4 regions of the Nonomuraea sp. NPDC050733 genome follow, and region 3 is predicted to be linked to each of the others. Evidence: riboswitches for the same ligand, from Rfam matches in the RefSeq annotation. Region 3 holds a riboswitch; each other region holds the start of a gene.
The links. Region 3 has a riboswitch for cyclic di-AMP ahead of AB0H64_RS15345 (hypothetical protein). Riboswitches for the same ligand answer to the same signal wherever they lie in the genome.
Positions count from the first base shown of each region.

Region 1: linked by a shared signal. The riboswitch ahead of AB0H64_RS02605 (CHAP domain-containing protein) and the one ahead of AB0H64_RS15345 (hypothetical protein) in region 3 are both predicted to bind cyclic di-AMP.
Region 2: linked by a shared signal. The riboswitch ahead of AB0H64_RS06135 (hypothetical protein) and the one ahead of AB0H64_RS15345 (hypothetical protein) in region 3 are both predicted to bind cyclic di-AMP.
Region 4: linked by a shared signal. The riboswitch ahead of AB0H64_RS04740 (C40 family peptidase) and the one ahead of AB0H64_RS15345 (hypothetical protein) in region 3 are both predicted to bind cyclic di-AMP.

Region 1 covers NZ_JBFAHO010000001.1:566,015-570,877, forward strand. The annotation lists gene AB0H64_RS02600 (DUF305 domain-containing protein) at 55-675, shown strand; cyclic di-AMP (ydaO/yuaA leader) riboswitch at 1,018-1,168, shown strand; gene AB0H64_RS02605 (CHAP domain-containing protein) at 1,181-1,852, shown strand; gene AB0H64_RS02610 (AAA family ATPase) at 2,014-4,734, shown strand.
Region 2 covers NZ_JBFAHO010000002.1:561,893-566,755, forward strand. The annotation lists gene AB0H64_RS06120 (DUF1232 domain-containing protein) at 1-187, opposite strand, end outside; gene AB0H64_RS06125 (aldo/keto reductase) at 465-1,325, shown strand; gene AB0H64_RS06130 (DUF5302 domain-containing protein) at 1,399-1,599, shown strand; cyclic di-AMP (ydaO/yuaA leader) riboswitch at 1,784-1,921, shown strand; gene AB0H64_RS06135 (hypothetical protein) at 2,109-2,924, shown strand; gene AB0H64_RS06140 (alpha/beta hydrolase) at 3,283-4,122, shown strand; gene AB0H64_RS06145 (hypothetical protein) at 4,142-4,513, opposite strand; gene AB0H64_RS06150 (roadblock/LC7 domain-containing protein) at 4,553-4,863, opposite strand, start outside.
Region 3 covers NZ_JBFAHO010000007.1:29,537-34,399, reverse strand. The annotation lists gene AB0H64_RS15365 (sigma-70 family RNA polymerase sigma factor) at 1-123, opposite strand, end outside; gene AB0H64_RS15360 (hypothetical protein) at 678-890, shown strand; gene AB0H64_RS15355 (tautomerase family protein) at 1,053-1,487, opposite strand; gene AB0H64_RS15350 (helix-turn-helix domain-containing protein) at 1,568-2,077, shown strand; gene AB0H64_RS15345 (hypothetical protein) at 2,319-3,281, opposite strand; cyclic di-AMP (ydaO/yuaA leader) riboswitch at 3,286-3,421, opposite strand; gene galT (galactose-1-phosphate uridylyltransferase) at 3,489-4,568, opposite strand; gene AB0H64_RS15335 (DeoR/GlpR family DNA-binding transcription regulator) at 4,571-4,863, opposite strand, start outside.
Region 4 covers NZ_JBFAHO010000002.1:239,185-244,047, reverse strand. The annotation lists gene AB0H64_RS04755 (thioredoxin domain-containing protein) at 1-229, opposite strand, end outside; gene AB0H64_RS04750 (branched-chain amino acid aminotransferase) at 393-1,490, opposite strand; gene AB0H64_RS04745 (3-isopropylmalate dehydrogenase) at 1,677-2,723, opposite strand; cyclic di-AMP (ydaO/yuaA leader) riboswitch at 2,823-2,968, shown strand; gene AB0H64_RS04740 (C40 family peptidase) at 2,970-3,671, shown strand; gene AB0H64_RS04735 (hypothetical protein) at 3,813-3,935, opposite strand; gene serA (phosphoglycerate dehydrogenase) at 4,255-4,863, opposite strand, start outside.

The DNA of each region.
Region 1 (4,863 bases), on a different contig from region 3:
CGCGTCCACTTGTCCGTCCTCGCTGCAGGCACAGGTCGTCCACGGGGGTCAACCATGTCCATCAACCGATCGATCATCAAGCGCGTCTCATCCGCCACGGCCGCGGGAGCCGGCGCACTCGTCCTGCTCACGGCATGCAACGGTGGCTCACCTCCAAGGCACGCCACGCCGGCCGTCGGCGATGTCGCGAACATGGCCACCACGCACCCTGGAGCGTCGTTCAATGACGCGGACGTGATGTTCGCGCAGATGATGATTCCCCACCACCAGCAGGCCGTCGAGATGGCCGAGCTGGCCGAGACCCGCGCGAGCGATCCGGAGATCAAGGAACTCGCGACGAAGATCAAGGACGCCCAAGCGCCGGAGATCAAGACCATGCGGGGCTGGCTCGAGGACTGGGGCAAGCCGGAGCCCACCGGCATGGGACACATGGACCACGGTATGCCCGGCATGATGTCCGCCGAGGACATGGGCAAGCTCAAGGACGCCAAGGGGACCGCGTTCGACAAGCAGTTCGTCCGCATGATGATGGCCCACCACGAGGGCGCGATCCACATGGCCACGATCGAGCGAACACAGGGCCAGAACCCCGACGCCGAAGAGCTCGCCAAGAGCATCGCCGCGTCGCAGCAGGCCGAGATCGAGCAGATGCGCAAGATGCTCAACCGGCTCTGACCGAGCGCCGGACGCCCGCGACGGGCGGCCGGCACTCTTGCGGGCGTACCCTCCGCCTTGGATCTCACCTCAAGATCAATGAAGAGATGCTCCACTACGCGACATAGTCGGTGAGCCGACGTTCGCCCAGTGGCGCATGACTTCAGCAAACCGCGAGAAGGTAAAGGATTGGGCGCTGAACCCCAGGTCAAAGCGATGCTTACGCATGCCTGGGCAGCCCCGTACTTGCCTCGCGCTATACGCATCGCTTACTTTGAGCGCTCGTAGACGCATCCTCGGGCAAACCCGGGCCTGCGTCTCTGACACCGCCGAGACCGCGTCCAGCAGGAACTCCCTGCACAAGTGGCGCGACCGCCGAATCCGCGATCATCGCGGAACCGGGGACCCAATCCCTTTGGGGTGAATCGAGACGCCCGTCGCGAGACGGGGTCCCGTAGGGCACTTCCACGCCCGAACCCGTCAGCTAACCCGGTAGGCGGCATGGAAGCAAGGAGTACGTCCCCGCATGTCCCCGCGCGTTCTTTCCCGTGCCCTCACCTCCCCCGCCCTCCCCCGGCTCGCCGTCGGTGTGACCATCGCGGTGAGCGCGGCGCTCGCCGGCATCCCGGCTTTCGCCGACGATCACCAGGCCACCGACCAGTCGAGCATCTCGCGAGCCAACGCCGCCCCTGCCCGGCAGTCCGCCCGGCTGACCGCGGACGCCCTGATCAGGGTGGCCGAGTCCCAGATCGGCGTCACGGAGAACGCCGTCGGCGGCGGAACGCCTTTCCACAACTGGTACATGACATCCCCCCGGGCCGCCGAGACCGTCGCCCGGGACGGCGGAAACATCCGCGCCTACGCCAACGCGCCGTGGTGCGCCATGTTCGTCTCCTGGGTGGGTGAGAAGGCCGGGCTCCGTTCCACCGTCGGCTGGGACGCCTACACCATCACCTGGGCCAAGTGGTTCAAAGCCAACAAGCGGTGGGGCACCGTCGCCAAGCCGGGCGCCGTCGTCTACTTCTCCTGGGACTCCAAGACCATCGACAGCATCGACCACATGGGCCTGGTCAAGAAGGACAACGGAGACGGCACGATCACCACGATCGAAGGCAACACCGGCAACGGCAAGGTGGAGCAGCGCGTCAGGCCCACGTCCCAGGTCGTCGGGTACGGATACCCGCAGTACAAGGCCTGACGGGCGGGGCCGGCGTACCCCTGCCACGATCGCGATGCGACCGCTCATCGCGAGGACGCCATGCGACGTGGGAGGGGCAGCACCGCGGCGGGCGCATCGGCGAAGTCGCCGGTCTCGGGGGCGTTTTGTCACGAGTACCACGGGATTTCTATGCTCGGCGTGTGCTGGGGAGAGACGACGAGACAGATCTGCTCGAGTCGTTGCTGCGGCACGCCACCGAGGGACGCGGCGGCGGGGTGATCCTTCTCGGAGAGCCGGGAATCGGCAAGACCACCCTGCTGTCCCACGCGGAGGAGCGGGCGGCCGGCTTCCTGGTGCTGCGCGCCGTCGGCGCCGCACCGGAGTCGGATCTCGCGTACGCGACCCTGCACCAGTTGTTGTTCCCCGTGCTTGGCTCGGTGGACGAGCTGCCCGGCCCCCAGGCGCAGGCCCTGAACATCCTGTTCGGACGCGCACATGGAGCACCACCTGATCCGTTCCTGGTGGCGTTGTCGACCCTGTCGTTGTTGTCCCTGCTGGCCGGCACCCTCCCCGTGTTGTGCGTCGTCGACGACGCGCACTGGGCGGACCAGCCGACGCTGAAGACGCTGGCGTTCGTCGCCCGCCGCCTGGGCAACGAGCCCGTCGCGCTGGCGCTGGCCGCGCGGGCCGATGAGGGGCACGGCGCCGACCTGCCCGACGTGCGCCGCGTCCCGCTCATGGGCCTCGGCCGCGAGGCGGCCAAGGCGTTGCTCGCCGAGCGCCTCGGCGGGCGGCGGCTGACCGACAGCGAGCAGAACCACCTGCTGACCGCCACGGGCGGGAACCCCCTGGCCCTGATCGAGCTCGCCGGAAGGCAGCAGCCCCCGGAGGGCACGCACGAGCCGCTCGCCATGACCGACGCGTTGCAGCGGTCGTTCCTGGCCAGGGTCCGGGCACGGCACGCCGAGTCGCTGCCGCTGCTGCAGCTCATCGCCGCCCATGGCACGGGCGGCGTCGACACCTTCGAGAAGGCGGCCGCGACGCTGCAGGCGGACACCGGCCCGCTGCACCGCGCCGAGCTCGACGAGCTCCTGACCTACGACGGGACGCGGCTGGTGTTCCGGCATCCGCTGATCCGGTCCGCGATCTATCACAGCGCCACGCCCGACCGGCGGGCCGCGATCCATCGAGCCCTTGCCGCGGCCTTCGACAGCCTGGCAGACCAGCATCGCCGTGCCTGGCATCTCGGCCAGGCCGCCATGGGACCCGACGAGCAGGCCGCCGAGGAGCTGGAGCGCTCGGCTGAGCAGGCCGCCCTGCGCGGTGGCCCCGCCGCGGCCATGGCCGCGTTGGCGAGGGCGGCCGAGCTCACCGCGGACGGTCCGCGGCGGGGACGGCGGCTGTGGTCCGCCGCGCACGCCGCCGCCCTGGGCGGGTTCACCGGGAAGGCGGCGGAACTGCTCGATCGAGCTGAGCGCGAGCCCCACCTCGACGAGGAGAACCGGATCCCGCTGGCCGTGATGCGCGCCATCATGGCCGAGTTCGCCGGCTCGCCCGAGGACGCGATGGACCTCATCAGGCCGTGGATCCCCCGCGTACTGCGCCTTGATCGGCGCCGGTTCACGCCCACTGTCGCGATGTACGGCGACCTGGGCACCCGCGCCAACCGGCCGCAGGCATGGTCCGAGCTCGCCGGCTGGCTGGAGAACATCGCGCTGGCGCCGGACGATCCGGGAGACGCGGTGCTGCTGCTCCTGCGCCGTGCTTGCCAGGCCCGTTCCGGCCGTGATGTGGCACCTGCCACGGCGGAGGAGGGCGCCGCGATCGAGTCGCTCACTGATCCGATCCTGATGACTCTGGCCGGAGCCCTGGCTCGCGGACTCGGCGAGCACGAGCTGAGCAGGCGCCTGTACCGCGACGCCGGGCGGCGGGCGCGTACCGGCGGATCGCTGGGTGCGCTCGCCTGGAATCTGGAGTATCAGGCCGCCGACGAGATCGCGCGCGGCAGATTCGGGTTCGCCGCGGCGTATGCGGAGGAGGGGTACCAGTTCGCCATGGAGGTGGGCCAGCCGAGTACGGCCTGCCGTCATCGGGGGCTGCTGGCCTTGTGTGCGGCCGTCCAGGGCCGTCCCGACGCCGCCGAACTGGCCGCCGACGTCCTGGCTGAAGCGAGCAGCCGCAGGCTGGCCGACGCGAGGTCCTATGCCCTGCGCGCGCTCGGCCTCATCGAGCTGGGCGCAGGCAGATATCGGGAGGCCGCGCGGCGCTTTGAAGCGGTCGGCGGCTGGGACACCGACACGCCCCCGGACCTGGTCGTGGGAGTCGTCCCCGACCTCGTCGAAGCGCTGGTCCGCGCCGGCGAGCACGAGCGGGCAGCCGCGGCCACGGCCCGCTACGTCGGGTGGGCCAGGCGCGCGGCCTCGCTGGAGCCGGCCGCGCTCGCGGCCCGTTGCCGGGCGCTGATCAGCACCGATGGCACTGCCGACGACCACTACACGGAGAGCCTGAGGTTGCACGCCGGCTTCGACGCCCCGCTGGAGCATGCCAGGACCGAGTTGCTGCTCGGCGAGCGCTTGCGGCGTGACCGGCGACGTTCGGAGGCACAGCATCACTTGCGCGGCGCGGTGGACACCTTCCGCCGTATCGGCGCGCTCGCCTGGGCCGCCCGTGCGCTGAGCGAGCTACGCGCGACGGGGGAGTCGGTACGCACCCCCGAAGCAGGAGCGTTGAGCACGCTCACCGCGCAGGAGCTGCGCATCGCGCTGGCCGTCGGCGAAGGGTTGACCAACCGGGAGATCGCCGCCCAGCTGTTCCTCAGCCCGCGCACGGTGGACTACCACCTGCGCAAGGTCTTCCAGAAGACCGACATCACCTCGCGAGCCGAGCTCATGCGGCTGGTCCTTGCCGATCGCCCAGCCTGATACCGGCTGAGACCGGCGACTTCACTGATTCGGCGACCGCCGGGGCCTTCCTAACGTTGGCGACGTCATGTTCCTCGCGTCAGGAGTCCCGCAAGGACGCTTCACGAGCCACTGCTTCACCAAGTGGAC
Region 2 (4,863 bases), on a different contig from region 3:
TCTTCGCCCGGCGCGGCACCGCGGGGTTGCGGCGGAGCCTGCGGACGGTGGTCAGGCAGTCGGGGATGAACGCGGCGAGGTCCCGCGCGAGCCCGGGCGGCAGGCGGCGCGCCAGCAGGACGAGCACACCCCACGTGGCCATCACGCACACGACCGTGACCGCCGGCACGATCAACCAGCCACTCACGACGTCCCCGCCCTCTTCGGAGCCGCGGCGATCACCGCCCGGCCTCCAGCCAGTACGACCTCACATCACTGTACGGCGACCCCCTGCACGCCCGCCCCGTGCCCACGTCCACCGGGTCCACGCGCCCGCCCGGCGACCGTCCGCCGGTGGTCCACGCGTCCGCCCTGTACGTACACACCCGCACCCCGCGCCGCCTCACCACAAGCGTCACCCCCGGCTGGCGAAACCGGTAGGGTCGCCTTCCTCTTTCGGTCACCCCAGGGGGAGGATGGTCCGCATGAACACGCGACCACTCGGACAGACCACCGTCAGCTCCATCGGTCTCGGCGCGATGCCCATGTCAGTGGCCGGGCACATGCCCGACGAGGCCCAGTCGGTCCGGACGATCCACGCGGCGCTCGACGCCGGCGTGACGCTGATCGACACGGCCGACGCCTACACTCCCGCGTCCGACGAGGTGGGTCACAACGAGCGGCTGGTCGCCAAGGCGCTCGCGAGCTGGGGCGGTGACAGCGACGCGGTGCTGGTGGCCACCAAGGGCGGCCACACGCGGCCCCCGGAGGGCGGATGGGGGCTGGACGGCCGGCCGTCGTACCTGGTCGAGGCGTGTGAGCGGTCCCTGAAGGCCCTGGGCGTCGAGGCGATCGGCCTCTACCAGCACCACCGGCCCGACCCGGCCGTGCCGTACGAGGAGACGATCGGCGCGCTGCGCGACCTGCTCGACGCCGGCAAGATCCGGATGGCGGGCATCTCCAACGCGAACCCGCGCCAGATCAGGATCGCCTACGACATCCTCGGCGGCCGGCTGGCGAGCGTGCAGAACCAGTACTCGCCCGCGTTCCGCTCCAGCGAGCCGGAGGTGGACCTGTGCGAGGAGCTGGGCGTGGCGTTCCTGCCGTGGTCGCCGCTGGGCGGGATCAGCGCGGCGGGGCGGCTCGGCGGCGCGTACGAGGGGTTCGCCAGGGTGGCCGAGCAGCGCGGGGTGTCTCCGCAGCGGGTCTGCCTGGCCTGGGAGCTGGCGCGCAGCCCGGTCATGGTCCCGATCCCCGGGGCGAGCCGGCCGGAGAGCATCCTCGACTCTGTGGCGGCGGCGGACCTGGTCCTCACCTCCGAGGAGCTCGCCGCTCTCGGCGGCTGAGGCGGCCCGCCGGTTTCGCGCGGCGGGTTCGGGCGTGCGAAGCTTTGAATGTCCCCAACACCAGGAGGTCCTCATGACGGAAACACCGGAGCCGGAAGCCAGCGAAACTCCCGAGGACGAGTTGAAGCGCAAGTTCCGTGAGGCGCTGGAGCGCAAGCGTGCGCGGCAGGCCGACTCGGGCGCTGGTGGCAGGGGCGGCGACGCTTCCAAGATTCACGGCGCTCACGGACCGGCCGCCAGCAAGCGTTCCTTCCGGCGCAAGAGCGGAGGCTGAGGCGTCCGGAGCACGGGCTGAGACCTGGTTTCCTGGAGGGGTACGGCATGCCGTACCCCTCTTTTTCTTTGCCTGCAAGGTAGATCTTCGCCCGATTTATGGGCTTACCTTTGCTTTTGTCCGGTTCGCTGGCTAGAGTCAAGCGCATTCCGGTCAGTGACCTAGCCCTTCGTCAGGAAGCGGCGACTGGCCGGCGCCGAATCCCGCGCCGCGCGGGAACCGGGGACCCACCTCTGGGGTGAATCCGGCCGCACCTTGGCCGGTAGGGCATCTCCACGTCCGAACCCGTCAGCTAACCCGGTAGGCGAGATGGAGAGGACAAGACTTCATGCGCTACCGCGTACCCCCGGACGGGACAGTGTCACCAGCCGCCTCCTGAGCGGCACCCCTTCCCCCTGACCTTCTCTCGCGCTCTCGCGTAGTGCCCGTTCGGCGTTCTGCCCGGCTACGCGTCCCCATCTCTTCTGAGCGCGCCCCTCTGTACCCCACGTAAAGGACTTTTTCAACACATGTCCGAACGACTTGGCATGCGTTCCTTCAGCCTCTTCACGGCGGCCGTACTCGGCGCGCTCACCATCGGCGCCGGCACCACGGCGGCGCACGCCGACACCGACGAGGGCCAGCAGGTTCTCCTCAAGGGCTCGACCACCGCCTCCTACTTCTGGGACGACTCCTCCGGCCGCGCCGGCGACACCGGCCTGCCGGCCAGTGGCAAGCCCATGCAGAAGGGTCTGGCCGCCAGCCCCAGCTGGCCGCTCATGACCGAGGGCTACGTCATGTACAAGGGCAAGAAGGCCCCCTTCTTCGTCGGGGACCGCGGCCCGGGCGTGCCCTCCAGCAGCGGCGTCATGCTCGACCTCGACGCCAAGACCTTCGCCCAGCTCACCGGCGGCCGCTTCAACTCCAGCACGCTCGGTGTGGACGGCGTCGGCGGCCAGGGCCACATCAAGGTGAGCTACGTCATCACCAAGTGGGGCAACGGCGTGGGCAAGAAGAACCACCCGGTCGCCTTCTCCACCGGCGCCTGGCGTCGCGTCGACCACAACCCGGCCAAGCCGCCGGTGCTGGCCGAGGACAAGTCCACCGCTCCGGAGGAGTCCGGCGCCGGATCCGCCGGCAAGGGCACCTCCGTCTCGTCCCGTGACAAGGACCACGCCCGCGTGGTGAACGCCTCCCAGGCCACCACCCGCACCGAGGCCCGCGACGCCACCCCCGGCGACGAGGGTCTGAGCACCTCGGCCAGCCTCGCCCTGGTGGGCGTGGCCGCGGTCGGCGGCGGCCTGTACCTCGGCCGCGACCGCCTGCGCAAGCTCGTCCAGCGCTGACCCCCTCGTCCAGCGCTGACCCCCTCGGCCTGCGGCCGCCTCCCCCGGGCGGCACGCCGGCCGGCACCCGACCATCGGCCGGGTCCGGACGCCACCCCGTCCGGTCCGGCCTCCCCTGGGGGCCTGCCTGCCTCTCCATCCAGGCCCCCACCTCGCCACCCCGTTCCGGAACCGCCGCCGCCCCGGCGGTTCCGGGGCGGGGTGCGCGCATCTCAGCGCACACGGCCCTCCACGCACAGGGTCTCCGCGCACAGGGTCTCCGCGCACAGAGTCTCCGCACACAGGGTCTCCGCGCACAGGGATCGGCGTGGAGGCTTTACCGGCCCGCGATCCGAATGTCATTCTGTTTCTCGTGACCATGCGAGCGAAGGCCAACGGCATCGAGATCGCCTACGAGAGCTTCGGCACGGCCGGTGCCCGTCCCCTCCTCCTCGTCATGGGCCTCGGCGCCCAGCTCATCCACTGGGACGACGACCTGTGCCGCCTCCTCGCCGAGCAGGGGCACCACGTCGTCCGCTTCGACAACCGCGACGCGGGCCTGTCGACGCACCTGCACGACCTCGGCCAGCCCGTGTTCGGAGGCCCGGCGCCGTACCTGCTGGACGACATGGCCGACGACGCCGCCGGGCTGATGGACGCGCTCGGCTGGAGCGCCGCCCACGTGGTGGGCGCCTCGATGGGCGGCATGATCGCCCAGACGCTGGCCATCCGGCATCCCGGCCGGGTGCTCACGCTCACCTCCATCATGTCCACGCCCGGCTCGCGGGTCGCCCCTCCCACGCCGGCGGCGAGCGCGGTGCTGCTGGCCACGCCGCCCGCCGGGCGCGAGGAGGTGATCGCGCGGGCCCAGGACGCCTGGGCGGTGATCGGCTCACCCGGCTTCGAGCCGGACCGCGCGCGCATCGCGGACGTGGCCGCCCGCGCGTTCGACCGCTGCTTCGACCCGCCGGGCACCGCGCGCCAGCTCGCGGCCATCATGGCCTCCGGCGACCGCACCGAACGGCTGCGCCGGCTCGACGTGCCGGCGCTCGTGGTCCACGGCGAGGCCGACCAGCTCGTCCCCCTCGAAGGCGGCCGGGCCACCGCCGAGGCCATTCCCGGGGCCAGGCTGCTGACCTTCCCCGGCATGGGCCACGACCTGCCGCGTCCGCTCTGGCCGGACCTCGTCGCCGCCATCACCAAGCTGACCGCCGGATGACCTCGCCGGCACCGCCGGGCTAGACGTCCAGCTTCTCCTCGATGGAGCGGAGCTGGTGCCTGGCCAGCGCCAGGTTGGCCCGGGCCCGGTCCAGGGCCAGGTAGAGGAACAGGCCCTTGCCGCCGCGCCCGCTGATGGGCCGGATGATGTGGTACTGCGAGCCGAGCGTGATCAGGATGTCCTCGATCGCGTCCTTGAGCCCGAGCGAGTCCATCGTGCGGAGCTTGGCCTTGACCACCTCGGTGTTGCCGGCGCCCGCGACCTGGAGGTCCAGCTCCTTGGAGCCGCCGAGCGAGCCCAGCGTCATGCCGCTGCCGTGGTCGACGACCGCCGCCCCGATGGAGCCGTCGATCGTCATCATCTCCTTGAGAGAGACGTCCATGCTGGCCATGTCACTTCTCCGTTCTCTGCTGATTTCTCTGGTGGTCGGTCATCGCGTCCGTGCCGCGATGGCGGCCAGGGCGGCCGCGGTCTTGCGGCCCTCCAGCCGGAGCAGCCCGAGGTTCGTGCCGGGCTGGGCCAGGACTGTGAGGACGATGGTGGGGCCCGCGGCGTAGAACGCGGCGAACCCGGCCGTGCCCGAGATGAGCGTCTCCTCCAGGTCGCCCCTCCCGGCGATGGCGAGCATGCGCCTGCTCATGGCGAGCAGGGCGGCGGTGAGCGCGGCCGTCCGCTCGCCGTTGTCCACGGCGGGGTCGCAGGCGACGGCCAGTCCGTCGACCGTGCAGGCGACGCTGCCGC
Region 3 (4,863 bases):
CGTGATCGCCGCCTGGACCAGGTCGTCGGCCCGATGCCAGTCCTGGCACAGCGCGTACGCGGTCCGGCGTAACCAGAGCAGGCGTCCGCTGACGTACGCGGTGTACTCCTCGTCGGTGTTCACGCCTGGTGGATGCCTTCGGCGGCCCGCCAGGTTGACGCCTGGCCGAATCTAGTCGCCAAGGTGCGGCCCCGGCGGCGCGGGTGGGTGCGGAAACGACTGCTGGCGGCGAGCCCGGCGGATCGACTGGGACCGTGCTGATCCAGGGTGCATGGGTGAGCGGGGCGCGTCCGGCGGCGATCTCGGCCAGGACGTCGTGGGCTCGGCTACGGCCCAGGTTGGAGAGAGCGGCCTGGGCGTTGTTCGTCGCGAGAATGGCCTCTCGCAGCGGCATCAGTGCCGCTGCGATGCTTCCGTCGGGTCCGGTGAGCAGGGCGTCGACGCGATCGGCGAGCATGCAACTGAAGCACGCCGGGGCATCACCGATGCCGGTGCGCCGACCACGGTTGTGCCGGCCACAGATCGCGCAGGACACCTCGAGTGCCTGGTAGCACGTAGGGCAGATGTCAGGGCTGGCGTCAGTGGCTTCCAGCGCGACACGGCGGGATCGTCCGCAGACCCCGCAGGGGCGACGAGGATGCGCGTAGCAGCGGGAGCAGAGGACGCGGTCGGAATCGGTGCGCCGCGCCGACCCGCACGACCCCGGCCGCCTGGTCGTCGACTGGTGGCATGCCACCTGCCACGTCTCCCGGCCGGCTGGTCAGCGGGTCTCGGCCGCCGACATCCTGGTCCGGGACGTGCCCGCCACGGTCACGATCCTGGGCACGTTCTCGACGAACGGCATGACCACCGACGACGGAGACCCGTCCTCGGCTTCGACCTGCACGTGACCGGCCCGTACAGGCCGCACGAGGTGCGGCCGGCCCACCGGGTCCCGCCGCTGCCGGGTGCGCGGGACGAGGCGGGCCAGGTGCCCGGATCGCCCCGGAGGGCCCGAGGCCCGGTGCACCGTCGGTGCCACGAGCGTCCCCAGCGCGTCCCCGGCCGAGGGTCTAACCGCTGGTGACTATGGCCGCGATGTCCTCGATGCGCACGATCTCCCCGCCCGCTCCCCAGTTGCCCTCCGGGATCTCGTTGATGTGCACCCACGCGGCGGCGGCCTGGGTGAACCGTCCCGGATCCACATCGGCGTCCGCGAGCACCCGCGTGACGCGCCGCACGATGTCACGGCGTTTTTCGTCGTTCATCGAACCGGCCGGGACCCCCACTCGCACCACGTATTTGGGCTTCTCCCCGGCGGGCAACTGCCGGCCGCCCACGAACCAGGCGTCGATCTCGTTGACCACCAGCCACGAGATGGACCTGGCCGCCTCGGTGTCGGGGGCGCCCTCGGCGATCATCACCTCCGACACCAGTCGCCCGCCGATCTTCTCGCGGTGCTCCTGGTCGAGCGAGCCCTTGGGGACGAACAGCTCTACGAACGGCATAGGTAAGTCCTTTCATTAAACTCTCCTGTTCGGCAACGTACAAGAGTGAGTTGAATGAAGCAACCCTCTACACTGGCGCCATGCAACGGACTAGCTTCGCGGAGATGCACTGCTCGATCGGGCAGTCCCTGGAACGCGTCGGCGAGTGGTGGACGCCGCTGATCGTGCGGGACATCTACCTCGGCCTGCACCGGTTCGACGACATCGCGCAGAACCTCGGCATCGCCCGCAACCTGCTCACCCGCCGGCTCGAGACGCTGCTCACCGACGGCATCGTGGAGCGCCGGGCGTATCAGGTGCGCCCGCTGCGGCACGAGTACCACCTCACCGAGGCCGGCCGCGAACTCGTGCCGGTACTGATGGCGCTGATGGCCTGGGGCGACAAATGGGCGACACCGGCGGGCGGTCCGCCGGTGCGCCTGGTGCACCGCGAATGTGGTGCGGAATTCACCCCGCAGGTCTGCTGTTCGGGGTGCGGGGAAGCGGTGACCACCGCCAACGTGACGGTGCTGCCCGGTCCGGGCGCCGCCTCCGGGCCGGGGACCAGGGTGCTGGCCCGGCGCAGCGGCATCGCGCCCGAGGAGTTGTGACCGGCGAGATCACGGTGCCCCGTCCCCGGTCGTCGAGTTCGAGGTGGGGCCAGGTATCGCCCCCGGCGTCATGGAAGCGGATCCAGCGGGTCGCCCCCCGCTCGACAGTCCTGGGGCGAGGCCGAGCGGCCGGCCGATGACCGGTGGTGGGAGTTGGCGACAAGCCCCAACCGGCGCGAGGGCTTACGCAGCCGCCAGTCTCCACCGCATCACCACCGCCGGCACAAACGGCATCCCGGTTTCAGTTCATCGAGATGTGGACGTGGTCGAAGTGGTTCTCGGTGATGCTGCCACGGTCCGACATGGCGCTCCAGCCGGAGCCCTGGTTGATGCGTTGCCGCCAGATCACGTACTTCACCCCCAGCTTCGCCTTGTTCGCCAACGCCCAGGCCGCGAGGCGGTCGCCGAGGGCCTGGTTGGCCGCGCTGGGCATGGTGCCGCCCGAACTCATCATGAAGTCGCACGCCCGGCCCAGCGGGTGCTCGCCGCTCGACCCCGAGCGGAAGCAGCCGACCGTGAACGGCAGCGAGAAGTTCTTCTCGACCAGCGCGCGCATCGCCCGGGTGCGGGGGGTGATGTTGTCGGTGCCCGACGGCAGCTCGGGCGCCCAGGTGCCGTCGGAGCGGCGGCCGGTGCTGACCGGCACGAGGTCCTTGAGCTTCTTCTCGATGTCGTCGATGACGTCCTGGGCCTCGTCGCGCCGCTTGGCGACGTCCGCCGTCTCGGCGCTGATCCGGGTGGCCAGGGCGGCGGCCTCGTCGGCCGCCCGCTTCTTCTCGTCGCGGGCCCTGGCGACGCCCAGCACGACCGCCTGCTGCTCGCGGGTCATCTGCTCCAGGACGGCCGCGCCGGCGGCGCTCTTGGGAAGCATGAAGCCGATGATGGCCGGGTCGCCGTTCTGGTAGCGCAACTGCGCGATCTCGGTGACCCGGCGCTCGGCCGTGGCGACCGCCTGCTCGGCGGCGGCGAGCCGCTTGCCGGCCGTGCCGGCCGCCTGCTGGGCCTTGGCGAGCTCGACCCGCTTGAGGTTGTAGCTCTCGATGAGCTTGTCGACCTTGCCGTTCAGCTTCTTCAGCTCGGCGCGCAGCTCGGATTCGCTGGGTTTGGGGTCGGCGGTCGCGGTGGCCGCGCCGAAACCGGCGGTGGCGATCACGACGCCGATGATGAAGTTGATGGCAAGGCGCGTGGGGGACGCGGACGCCACGGAGGATTCCTCTCCCTCTGCCGACCGGGTTAGCTGACGGGTTCGGGATGGGAGGTCCCTACCACCGAAGTGGATTCACCCCAGATGCGGTGGGTCCCCGGCTCCCGAGCGACGCGCCCGGGATTAGGCGTGTACCAGCTGTTACCGCCGGTACCGAAGGGATACTAGTAGTAAAGCGGAGGTCATGCGACTCCAATCGGAGATCAATCAGTGATCTACCTGTGATCGAATCAGCCGGGCCGCCTCCTCCGGGAGCACGTCGTTGACGAACGCGCCCATCGCCGACTCCGACCCCGCCAGATACTTCAGCTTCCCGGGCGCCCGCCTGATGCTGAACAGCTCCAGGTGCAGGTACCCCAGCTCGCGGTCCTGCCGTACCGGTGCCTGGTGCCAGGCCGCGACGTACGGCATGGCGACGCCGAACATCCCGTCCAGCGCCCGCAGCACCGAGGTGTAGAGCGGCGCGAACGCGGCGCGCTCCTCCTCCGACAGCGCGGCGAGGTCGGGGACCTGCCGGTGCGGGTAGACGTGCACCTCGAACGGCCAGCGCGCCGCGGCCGGCACGAAGGCCGTCCACAGCTCGTTGGCGGCCACGACCCGCGTCCCGGCGGCGCGCTCGGCCGCCAGCACGTCCGCGAACAGGTTGCCCCCCTGCCGGTCCGCGTGCCGCCTGGCCGCGCCGAGTTGGAGCTTCGTGCGGGGAGTGACGTACGGGTACGCGTAGATCTGTCCGTGCGGGTGGGTCAGCGTGATGCCGATCTCCTCGCCCCGGTTCTCGAAGCAGAAGACCTGCTCGACGCCGTCGATCGCGGACAGCTCGGCGGTACGGTCGGCCCACGCCTCCATCACCAGCTCGACCTGCGCGTCGGAGAGCCGGGAGAACGATGACGAGTGATCCGAGGTGAAGCACACCACCTCGCACCGCCCCACACCCGGACGAACCTCGCTCAGACCCCCCACATCCTGATAAGTCCCGAGATTCATGGAGAAGGAGGGGAAACGGTTCTCGAAGACCACCACGTCATAGTCGTGCGCCGGGATCTCCGAGGCCCGGGTGTCCGTCGACGGGCACAGCGGGCACTCGTCCGCCGGAGGCATGAACGTGCGTGTCTGCCGGTGTCCCGCGACCGCGATCCACTCCTCGGTCAGCGGGTCGTAACGCAGCTCGGAGGCCACCGGTCGCGGATCGAGCGGCCGGCGGTCGATCGCGCCGCGGTCGGCGTCGTCGCTCCGATCGAAGTAGATCAGCTCCCGGCCGTCGGCCAGATGGGTGATGGTGCGCTTCACGGCTACCCCTCAGCGATGATCAGTTGTCCGGCCCGTTCGGCCAGCTCGGTGCGTGCGTCCTCGGGCAGCCCCGCGTCGGTGATGACGACGTCGGCCTCGGCCAGCTCGGCGATCGTGCTGATGCCGATCGTGTTCCACTTCGTGTGGTCGGCCGGGACCACCAGCCGGTGCGCCGCGGCCACCAGCTCCCTGTCGGTCTCCGCCTCCAGCAGGTTCGGCGTGGTGAACCCGGCCCGCACGCTCATGCCGTGCACCCCGAGGAACAGCGTGTCCACGTGCAGCCGGCGGATCGCGG
Region 4 (4,863 bases), on a different contig from region 3:
TCGTGGCGTCCACCCGGGCGTGCAGCTCCTTGCAGACCGGGCAGTCGAAGTCCTCGTACAGGTCCAGCACCGGCGCCGTGGCACTGGTGTCGGCCAGCACCATGCTGCCGTCGGCCTGCCGCAGCAGCCGCACACCCGGCGACGGCCCGTCGCCGCCCCTCGTCTGGAACACCACGAGCGCGGCCAGCACCGCCAAGGCGGCCACCACGGCCGCCACCCTCTTCGTCATTCGTCCCGTCCCTCGATCCGGTCGCGGTGACCTTACCGGAATCACCTGTGAACGCCGCGAATCGGGCATCCCGGGAGACCGCTACACAGCGACGCGGCCCGCCGGGGAGGCGGGCCGCGTCGAGCCGCTACGAGGAGACACGGGGAGACATGGGGAGCGGGGGCTAGAGGACCTTGTGGATCCAGCCGTGCAGGTCGGGGCGGGCGCCGTACTGGATGCCGAGCAGCTCCTCGCGCACCCGCATGGTGACGGGGCCGGGGGTGCCGTCGGCGACCGTCCAGGAGCGGTCGGCGCCCTTGACGGAGCCGACCGGCGTGACGACCGCCGCCGTGCCGCAGGCGAACACCTCGCTGACCTCGCCCGACGCGCACCCCTCCTGCCACTCCTCGACGCTGACCAGGCGCTCCTCGGCCTCCAGGCCGAGGTCGTCGGCCAGCGCGAGGATCGAGTCGCGGGTGATGCCGGGGAGCAGGGTGCCGGTCAGGGAGGGAGTGACGAGCTTGCCGCCGATGACGAAGAACAGGTTCATCCCGCCCATCTCCTCGACGTACGCGTGCTGGGCCGCGTCGAGCCACACCACCTGGTCGCAGCCGTTCTCCACGGCCTGGCGCTGGGCGACGAACGCGGCGGCGTAGTTGCCGCCGCACTTGGCGAAGCCGGTGCCGCCGGGGGCCGCGCGGGTGTACTCGGTGGACAGCCACACCGAGACGGGCTTGACGCCGCCGGTGAAGTACGAGGCCGCCGGCGAGGCGATCACCATGTACCTGTAGGTGCGCGACGGGTAGTTGACGCCCAGCCCGACCTGGGTGGCGATGATGAAGGGCCGCAGGTAGAGGCTGTGCCCCTCAGTGGTCGGCACCCACTCGCGGTCGGCCTGCACGAGTTGCTCCAGCGACTCGACGAACGTCTCCTCGGGCAGCTCCGGCATCGCCATGCGCACCGCCGACTGGTTGAAGCGGGCCGCGTTGGCGTACGGGCGGAACGTCACGACCGAGCCGTTGATCTGCCGGTACGCCTTCAGCCCCTCGAACAGCTCCTGCGCGTAGTGGAAGACCGCCGTGGCCGGGTCGAGCGTGAGCGGCCCGTACGGCTGGAGCCGCGCGTCGTGCCAGCCCTCGCCCTCGGTGTACTCGATGGAGATCATGTGATCGGTGAAGGTTTGCCCGAAGCCCGGACTCGCCAGTACCTGCTCGCGCTCCGCCGCGGTGCGAGCGTGGTCGGATAGCTGCACGTCGAAGCTGAGCTTCTGAGCGATGGTCATGACGATGGTCCTTCTCTCTACGACTCGGTGATGTCGGCGGCACTGCGCGCCGGCAGTCCACGTACTTCCTATTGTCTCGCTATTTGGGATGGCAAGGGGTCACTGGGATGGTATGACCCTGAACATGCGAAAAGCGCCTGGTGGGTCCGGTTCGGACCGCCAGGCGCTTACGGAGCTGGGGCGGCCCTAGCCCGATACTCGCGCGGTGATGGCGTCGCCGATCTCGCTGGTCGTCCGGCTCGCCCCGCCGCTCACCCGCTCGATGATGTCGTCGGCGACGGCCTGCTCCACCTTGGCGGCCTCGGCGTGCAGGCCGAGGTGGTCGAGGAGCATGGCGACGGACAGGATCGTCGCGGTCGGGTCGGCCTTGCCCTGGCCCGCGATGTCGGGCGCGCTGCCGTGGACCGGCTCGAACATGCTGGGCGCGGTGCGGTCGGGGTTGATGTTGCCACTGGCGGCCAGGCCGATGCCGCCCGCGATCGCCGCGCCGAGGTCGGTGATGATGTCGCCGAAGAGGTTGTCGGTGACGATCACGTCGAACCGCTCGGGCTGCGTGACGAAGAACATGGAGGCCGCGTCGATGTGACTGTAGTCGGTCGTGACCTCGGGGAACTCCTCGGCCACCCGGTTGACCGTGCGCTGCCAGAGGTCTCCGGCATAGGTCAGCACGTTGGTCTTGTGGATGAGCGTGAGCTTCTTGCGCGGCCTTGACTGCGCCTTGGCGAAAGCGTAACGCACCACGCGCTCCACACCGTGGGCGGTGTTGAGCGACTCCTGGGTGGCGATCTCGTGCGGGGTGCCGCCGCGCATCACGCCGCCCGTGCCCGCGTACAGGCCCTCGGTGCCCTCGCGGATGACGATCATGTCGATGTCCTCGGCGCCGGCGCCGGCCAGCGGCGTCTCCACTCCCGGGTAGAGCTTGACCGGGCGCAGGTTGACGTAGTGGTCGAAGACGAAGCGCAGGCGCAGCAGCAGGTCGCGCTCCAGGATGCCCGGCGGCACGCTGGGGTCGCCGACGGCGCCGAGCAGGATCGCGTCGTAGCCGCGCAGCTCCTCCAGGACGGAGTCGGGCAGGGTCTCGCCCGTGCGGTGGTAGCGGGCGGCGCCGAGGTCGTAGTGGGTGGCCTCGATCTTCGTGCCGACGGCTTCGAGCACCTTGAGCCCTTCGGTCACGACCTCGGTGCCGATGCCGTCCCCAGGGATCACTGCCAGGCGAATGTCGCGCGAATCCATGGCCGTACCCTACCGGCTCGTCTCGGCTGCCGAACACACCATCTCACCTAGCGGACTATCCGTTTTGCCAGGTATTGCGGTCGTTTGACCGTTTCGTTAGAGTCCATCGAGCCGAATCCGCGCAGCAGCTGCGTGGAGCCGGGGACCCATTCCCCTTTTTGGGGCGAATCGGCAGGTCACCGCCGTAGGGCCACTTCCAGGCCCGAGCCCGTCAGCTAACCCGGTAGGCCGTATGGAAGGACCTTCGTGTCTCGCATCGCCATGCTCGCCGCCGTCGCGACCGCAGGGGTCGTGCTCGCCGCCCCGGCCAGCGCCTCCCTCGCCTCCTCCCAGCCGTCGCGGCAAAGCACCCCCCTTCCCCCCACCTCCTCTGGAACGTTCCAGAACGCGTCCTCCTCGCTGCCGGGCAGCGCCAAGGAGGAGACCACGACGGCCCGCCTGACCTCGCCCATCGTCACGTTGACCGCGGCGGACGTCCAAGCCGCCCGCGACAAGAAGACCTCTCTCCCCGCCTGGAAACAGGCACTCAAGTTCGCCCTCGACAAACGCGGCACCCCGTACGTGTGGGGCGGCACCACCCGCAAGGGCTACGACTGCTCCGGCCTGACGTTGAAGGCCTACCAGCACGCCGGCATCCAGCTCCCCCGCACCGCCGCACAGCAGTACCAGGCGTTCTCCCGGAAGATCTCCTGGAAGAACCTCAAGCCTGGCGACCTCGTCTTCTTCCACAACCTCGGGCACGTCGGGATGATCTCCAAGCCCGGGTACATGGTCCACTCCCCGCACACGGGTGACGTGGTCAAGGTGGAGCGCCTGTCGGCCTGGCGCCGCACCTCCTTCGTCGGCGCCGTCCGCCCCGACCCCAAGGGCGTCAAGGCGTGGGCCGCCATGAAGGCCGAGCGCAAGGCTCCCGCACCGGCCAACATCCCCGCGGCCACCATCCTGTGACACCCGTTCGGTGACACCTGTCCCGTGACCCACTGCCGGTGGGCCGGACGCGGCCGACGGTCGCGCCCGGCTCACCGGCATGACGGGGATCAGGCGTGGGTCAGCGGCGGGCCGGCCGCGTGCAGGAGGAGCGGGGGGAGGTCAGCGCTGGTCGGCGGCCTGCGGGGCCCCGCCGTTGTCGCGGCGGTCCAGCGCGGTCTGGACGGCCTCGGCCGCCTCGTCGTCGCGCTCCTCGGCGCCGTTCCAGGAGTACATCTCATACATGTGGTTCATCTCATTTCGCAGGGCGTCGTACAGACGGAAGTCGGATCCCGGCCGAGCATGAGCTCGCAGCACGGGGACACGGACCAGGCGATGGGGCTGACGGCCGACGCGACGCCACACCGCGGCGGGTCGCCGGCCTGCCCTAACAGGCCCCGCCGCGGCAGGTAATGAGTACGAGAACCTGGCGCATTGCTAGCAATGTACCTTCCGGCCTCCGGGCTGTCTCCTTGGACGTCCTAATATCTCGCATCGTGAGACAAAAACGACCGCCGCCGGACAGATGCTGTCCGGCGGCGGTCTTCGGGAGGGGGACGGCCCGTCAGCCGTCGAGGTCGACCGAGCGGCCGCTGTCCGCGCCGATCTCGGCGACGATCTGCTCGACCACGTCGGCCGGGATGGCCGTGTCGACGGTCAGCGCGATGAGCGCCTTGCCGCCCTTGACGTCCCGGGCCACCTGCATCGAGGCGATGTTGACGCCGTGCTCGCCGAGGAGTCGGCCGACGACGCCGACCACGCCGGGCCGGTCGGTGTAGGTGAAGAACGACAGGTGCTCGGTCGGCTCGATCTCCATCTCGTAGCCGTTGACCTCGACGATCTTCGTGATCTGCCGCGGGCCGGACAGCGTGCCGGACACGGAGACCTGCCGGCCGTCGGCCAGCACGCCACGCACGGTGATGACGTTGCGCCAGTCGGGGCTCTCGGAGCTGGTCACCAGCTCCACCGTGACACCGCGGTCCTTGGCGAGCAGCGGCGCGTTGACGTACGTCACGGAGTCCTCGACCACGTCGGTGAAGACGCCCTTGAGCGCGGCCAGCTCCAGCACCCGCACGTCCTGCGAGGCGATCTCGCCGCGCACCTCGACGTCGAGCTTGGTGGCCACCTCGCCCGCCAGGGCGGTGAAGACGCGGCCGAGCTTCTCGGCGAGCGG